3 regions of the Bacillus sp. AL-1R genome follow, and region 2 is predicted to be linked to each of the others. Evidence: riboswitches for the same ligand, from Rfam matches in the RefSeq annotation. Region 2 holds a riboswitch; each other region holds the start of a gene.
What was found. Region 2 has a riboswitch for S-adenosylmethionine ahead of ACSBO6_RS05450 (methionine ABC transporter ATP-binding protein). Riboswitches for the same ligand answer to the same signal wherever they lie in the genome.
Positions count from the first base shown of each region.

Region 1: another riboswitch for S-adenosylmethionine. It lies ahead of ACSBO6_RS07995 (trans-sulfuration enzyme family protein); the one in region 2 lies ahead of ACSBO6_RS05450 (methionine ABC transporter ATP-binding protein).
Region 3: another riboswitch for S-adenosylmethionine. It lies ahead of ACSBO6_RS15240 (ABC transporter permease); the one in region 2 lies ahead of ACSBO6_RS05450 (methionine ABC transporter ATP-binding protein).

Region 1 covers NZ_CP197469.1:1,718,275-1,720,548, reverse strand. The annotation lists gene ACSBO6_RS08000 (trans-sulfuration enzyme family protein) at 1-74, opposite strand, end outside; gene ACSBO6_RS07995 (trans-sulfuration enzyme family protein) at 80-1,249, opposite strand; SAM riboswitch class I at 1,332-1,435, opposite strand; gene ACSBO6_RS07990 (ATP-dependent DNA helicase) at 1,515-2,274, opposite strand, start outside.
Region 2 covers NZ_CP197469.1:1,163,941-1,166,214, reverse strand. The annotation lists gene ACSBO6_RS05455 (methionine ABC transporter permease) at 1-366, opposite strand, end outside; partial or broken gene ACSBO6_RS05450 (methionine ABC transporter ATP-binding protein) at 398-1,431, opposite strand; SAM riboswitch class I at 1,507-1,613, opposite strand; gene ACSBO6_RS05445 (DUF3231 family protein) at 2,138-2,274, shown strand, end outside.
Region 3 covers NZ_CP197469.1:3,172,548-3,174,821, reverse strand. The annotation lists gene ACSBO6_RS15245 (DUF2975 domain-containing protein) at 1-383, opposite strand, end outside; SAM riboswitch class I at 883-989, shown strand; SAM riboswitch class I at 1,060-1,158, shown strand; gene ACSBO6_RS15240 (ABC transporter permease) at 1,375-2,274, shown strand, end outside.

The DNA.
Region 1 (2,274 bases), 550 kb from region 2:
ATCGGTATACTTAATGCCCCTGTTGTTTGATCAATTTCGTTTCCGTTATGAATTAATTTCGTTCCAAATTGCATGCTCATCACCCCAATGCATTTTCTAAGTCATTTAATAAATCATCTATGTGTTCAATTCCCACTGATAAACGTAATGTATGATCATCTAGACCAAGCTTTCTTTTAAATTCTTCCGGCATTTCTGAATGAGTTTGCGTATGTGGATAAGTAATTAACGATTCGACCCCGCCTAAACTTTCCGCGAACGTGATGACTTTTACACTACCTAAAACTTGTTCAACTAATCTTAAATCTTTTACTTTAAATGAAATCATTGCACCAAATCCATTTGCCTGTTCCTTAATAATTGAATACCCTTTATGCGTTGGTAACCCTACATAATATACTTCCGTAACATTCGGATGATTTTCTAAAAACTTCGCAAGTACAATCGCATTTTTTTGACTATATTCCATACGTAAATGTAATGTTTTAATTCCTCTTAATATTAACCAAGAGTCAAATGGAGCTAATGTTGCACCTGTTGATTTTTGATAATAGCGAATTCGTTCATTCGTATACTCTGAATTCGTAACGACGAAACCAGCAAGCGTATCATTATGGCCACCTAAATACTTTGTTCCACTATGAACAACTACATCTGCCCCTAATTCAATTGGTCTAAAGAAATAAGGTGTTAAAAATGTATTATCAACGATCACAATAATATCTCTTTCTTTTGCAATCTCTACTACTCTTTTTAAATCAGTTACTTTCATCATTGGATTTGATGGTGTTTCAATAAAAATACCTTTTGTGTTTGGTTTAAGTGCATCAAGAATATTTTCAATTTCAGTCGTATCAACAAAATGATGCTCAAGTCCATATGGCGAATAAATTTCTTCGAATAAGCGATATGTACCACCGTATAAATCATCTGAAACAATTAGGTGGTCACCTTTTTTAAATAAGCTTAATACTGCAGTAACAGCTGCATTTCCTGTTGAAAAAGCAACACCATAATTAGCACTTTCTAATTTTGCGACAGTATTTTCGACTTCTTCTCGAGTTGGATTTTGTAATCTTGCATAATCATAACCAGTTGATTGATTTAGTCCTGCATGCTTAAATGTAGCAGATTGATAAATTGGATAACTAATCGCACCAGTTAATGGATCATAGCCCTTGTTTCCGTGAACAGCTACTGTTTCAATCGATTTTTTATTCGTTTTTAAAGCCTCTTTTGTGTTCGTCATTATAAATCCTCCATTTTAGTCAAATAAAAAAACCACTTCCTAAAAAATAAGAAGTGGTTATGTCCGCAAAATATACATATCGCTCTTATCTTCCAGGTTTTTCACCTGCAGGATTTAGCACTTTCTAGTTTTCACTAGAGTTGCCGGGTTTCGTCGGGCCAGTCCCTCCACCACTCTTGATAAGATTATTAAATTATATTGACTAGTATATTAAAAACTCTGATAATTATCAATCTTTTTTTTTCGTTATTTAAAGATTAGCTTTTCATTTCCATTCATCAGGTAATAAACTTTGATAAAGTGTACTCTTATATCGATCATCAATTAGTAATAAAGTCCCTTCATCTAATTCAGATCGAATAACTCTTCCACCAGCTTGCATTACTTTATTCATACCTGGAAAGACATACGCATAATAATACCCATTTTTTCCAACCGAATTAAAATGCTCCTTTAAAATATTTCTTTCTAAACAAATCTGCGGCAATCCTACACCAACTATTACGACACCATTTAATCGATCGCCCTTTAAATCAATCCCTTCAGAGAATATACCACCTAATACAGCAAAGCCAACTAACGTTTCCTCATTTTGACTATCAAACTGTAAAAGGAACTCTTCTCGTTCAATTTCAGTCATACCATTTTCCTGAACGATTGTTTTTATGCTAGGGTATTTCTCTTTAAATAAGTCTACACTTTGAGTTAAATATTGATATGACGGATAAAAAACTAAATAATTACCTTTTCTCTTTGTAACTTCTTTAAACACGGAATCAATTAATCTTTCTAAATTTCTATCTCGATCTTGATATCGAGTTGATAGAGGTTCGATTGTTACTTCTAGTTGCTCTTTATGAAAAGGAGAACCGATTGAAACTGTATAATCGCGACTTTGATCCCCAAGCATATCTTGAAAATATTGTATTGGCGTTAAAGTTGCTGAAAAATAAATTGTAGAGCGAAATCTTTTTATAATGTCATTTACTACTTTAGACGGATCAAGGCAAAATAATTTTAAATGA
Region 2 (2,274 bases):
AGATAGTAATACATCTTTTATAATCATCCAAGGTGTTGCTCCTACCGCTACTGCGGCTTCGATGATCCCTTTATTTGTTTCTCTTAGAGATGTTTCTACGATTCTAGCAAAAAACGGAATCCCAGCAACAGATAAAGATACACTAGCAGCCGTTGGACCAATTGTACTTCCTGTTAGAAAATTCGTAATTGGTAAAAGTGCGACTAGCAAAATAATAAATGGGATGGAACGAACCATATTCACAATAAATCCTAAAATAGATTTAAGTCCTCTATTTTCTAAAAATAAATCTTTATCTGTAACAAATAAAAGAATGCCAAGTGGGAGTCCAATAATGATGGCAACTGCAAGAGCAATCAGCACCATATATATCGTTTCAAAAAATGCTTTATCTAAATCAGGCAGTAACGTTAATAGCGATTCGATCACCTAAAATCACCTCCAAGTTGTTTGTTCGATCTTGAATATACGCAATTGCTTTTAATACTTCTGCTTGTTCTCCTGAAATCTCCATTATAAAAATTCCGAGTGGAGTTTCTTGAATATACTCAATTTTCCCATGAAGAATATTCCCTTTTACCTTAAATTGTTGAAGCATATCAGACACAACGGATTCTTCCGCTACATTTCCTTTGAACGTTATTTTGATTACTGTTCCCTTGCTGTTTTTTAGCAAATGTTCAGGTAGTTCAAATTGTAAAATCGTGTTAATAAAGTCCTTTGTTAAAGCCTCTTTTGGTTTTGCGAATATATCGTATACTGGGCCAATTTCAATTATTCTGCCATCTTGCATTACAGCAATTCGGTCACAGACATCTTTTACAACATCCATTTCATGTGTAATAAGAACAATCGTTAATCCTAGTTCTTTGTTTATTTTTCTAAGTAATTGTAGGATCGATTTTGTTGTGCTTGGGTCAAGCGCTGATGTTGCTTCATCACAAAGAAGTACATGCGGTTCATTTGCTAGTGCTCGAGCAATCCCGACACGCTGCTTTTGACCACCACTAAGCTGGGAAGGATAAACATCCCTTTTATCAGAAAGGCCAACTAATTCAAGTAATTCCAGTACCCTTTTTTCAATTTCCACCTTGGATTTGTTAGCAGCTTTTAAAGCAAATGCTATATTCTCAAACACAGTTTTAGAAGAAACTAAATAAAAGTGTTGAAAAATCATGCCAATTTTCTGACGCTCTTTCCTTAACTCTTTAGTTGAAAGTGAATTAAATTCACACCGTCAATATATACATTTCCCGAAGTAGGCTTTTCTAAAAAATTTAAACATCTTAGAAGTGAACTTTTCCCTGCTCCGCTATATCCGACTATACCGAATATTTCGCCTTTTTCAATCGTAAGAGAGACATCATGTACGCCTATAATTGTATTTTTTTTCGTTTTATACTCTTTTACTAGATGATCTACACGAATCATGAATAACCTCCTATTAGTTTTAGGTAAAAAAAAGCCTCTTTCATTCAGAAAGAGGCATCGGAAACAATTGTTTTCGACTTATCTTTCAGAATGAATTCATTCTGCAGGAAGTGGCACCGTTCCTTAAAAAGGAGGTTGCCGGACGTCATAGGGCCTGATCCCTCAGTCACTCTCGATAAGTTTGAGTTATGTAATTTCTTTAAAAGAATCATAAATCCTAGTAAACAGATTGTCAATATGCGAATTCAAACGTTTTTATTAAGATAACGCTTTCATTGTTGGATTTATTAGAAAAAATAAAATTTTAAAATTTTTTGATTACTGAATATTTAATACATCGTTCTAATTCTTTTTAATTGGATAAATTTCTTCCCCATAATCATGATTTGGAAAATATGAACTCTTAATAGGAAAATCAGTAACTAATTTCTCACCAAACAAACCATACTTTTCCCAATATCTCGTTTTAAATTCAATCAAAAAATAGATAATCTTTTAAACACTAGTCGATTTCAATTGATTTATAATTCATGTTATCTATATCTAAAAAAAAGCTAATCTAAGTTCTGTGCATTTAGCTAGTTAAAATATAAAAGGTAATGCAATCCTTTTTAATATGAGACATTGCTCATATAAATAAATAGTATAAAACAATCCAAAGGTTCCATAATAATTTTCGTACCTACCTCTTTATAAGGAGATTAGTATGAATTTATTTGAGAAGGGAAGTAAATTTATAATGGGAGTATTAAGTGGCAATCCACAAAATGAGCCTTTACATTACGGAGAAGTATACGGTCTATGGAGTCATCTATCAGCTACTAAAGCTGGTGTAGATACGTA
Region 3 (2,274 bases), 2.0 Mb from region 2:
ATTAGTCCCAATAAACCGATGGGAGGGTCAACTTTTCTCCCTATAAAATGAATGAGTGGCATTCCTAATAAATAGATACTACTAATTGCAATCGCACAGTACTTTATGTTCTTTAACGCCTTTACAGAAATTTCGGAGAATGCTGTGTTGTCGTCAATATAGCGTAAAAGATTGAAAGCCTGATAGAGAGCAAAATAAAAAGGTACAGCAGCTCCATACATTACGAGGAAAACGAGATATTTTATTGCAGTCATATTTGGATACAATTTAGATACGAAATTCGCAATATTTGGGACCAAAAATATACATAAAGCAAGCACTGCAATTCCAACAAGAAAAATAATTGCTTTTAAGAATGTAGTTGAACCTCTTTTACCATTCATATTATATACCTCACTTTTTTAATAACAAGATGAATTTATTATATTATTTATCGATTAACAATAAAAATATGTTGTTTTTTATTTTATTTAGAATGTTATATAAAAGCGCAAAAATACTGAGAATAAATTAAAAGAGTAGATTGAAATGGAATATGAAAGAGAATAGGTGAATTGATTTAATTGTTTTTTTACAACAATTAAAAAACAAAATTAATTTTTTAATATAATAATTACCGATTTGGTTTTAATCGTTAATTTGTTGTATTTAAGGTTTTAATAGAAAGAATCAAGATAAATATATAAGGTAAATGGCTAAAGTATTGTTACTTGTTAGATTTGATAATAAATTATATTGTTTGGAGTAACAAGGTTTTCTACAATAATTTGGAATTAATTCCCAAAAAATACTGAAAAATCGAACATTTAGCAAATGGGTTGACGCGAATTTTTATATCGGTTAATCTTGGTTCAATCAATTTATAAAGTACATACCAAATAATTCTTATCCAGAGAGGTGGAGGGACTTGGCCCTATGATACCTCAGCAGCGGGTTCTATATGAACACTGTGCTAATTCCATCAGGGTATAGCCCTGAAAAGATAAGAAGAGTAGATGAAAAACAAGTCCTCTTCTATCTTAGAAGGGGATTTTTTTCATCTTTAAAACAAAATAAAATTTCTTATCCAGAGAGGTGGAGGGACTGGCCCTATGAAACCTCGGCAGCGGGTTCTTTGTAATACCGTGCCAATTCCAAGGGAGATCCCAAAGATAAGTAGAGTTAGTAAAAACCTCTCAACTTGTCTGTGTTGAGAGGTTTTTAAGAATAAATCTTATGAATGTGGAGCTTAAAGAAGAAGTGTTGGAAATTTTTTGATTATATAACCAAGTATTCTTATGTGTTTAATATGGTTTTTATATTTTCATTTGTTGTTGCCACCAAATTAGGTGTTCTACATATAAACCAGTTTTTAAAAGGGGGAAGATACTGAAAATGAGATTTTTATTTAAAAGATTAACAACTATGATCCTCACGATTTGGATTATTATCACGCTTACTTTTATCATTATGCATCTTATTCCTGGTGATCCATTTGCATCGGATGCAAAATCATTACCTGAGGAAATTGTTAGGAATATGCGGGCTAAATACAATTTAGATGAACCGCTATATGTTCAATACTTACTATATCTTAAAGATTTATTACATTTTGATTTTGGTCCATCTATTCAATCGAAATCGAGAGGGGTAAACACATTAATTGCAGAGGGATTTGGACCATCAGCATTGTTAGGAATTCAAGCATTGTTAATAGCTTGCGTGGTTGGTATTGGATTAGGAACGATTGCAGCGTTAAGGCATAATAGGTTACTTGATTATTTATCAATGTTTATAGCAATCATTGGAATTTCGGTTCCTAGCTTTATATTAGCTCCATTATTAATAAAATATATTAGTGTTCAATGGGGACTCTTACCAGTAGCATCTTGGGGGACCTGGAGTCATTCTATCTTACCGACAATCGCTTTAACGGTAGGTCCAATCGCAATAATTACTAGATTTGTCCGTACTAGTATGATCGAGATTTTAAGTCAGAATTTCATTAAAACTGCAGAAGCTAAGGGTCTTTCAACATTTGAGATTGTCATAAAGCATGGTATACGAAACGCGTTAATTCCAGTTATTTCTTTTATTGGTCCCTTATTTGCAGCTGTCATTACTGGAACTTTTGTAATTGAGAAGATATTTGCCATCCCAGGTCTTGGTAAATATTTTGTAGATAGCATTTTCAATCGAGATTACCCAGTTATATTAGGTACTACTATTTTTTATAGTTTTATATTGATCGGTACGTTATTTGTAATCGATTTATCCTATCGTTTGATTGATCCA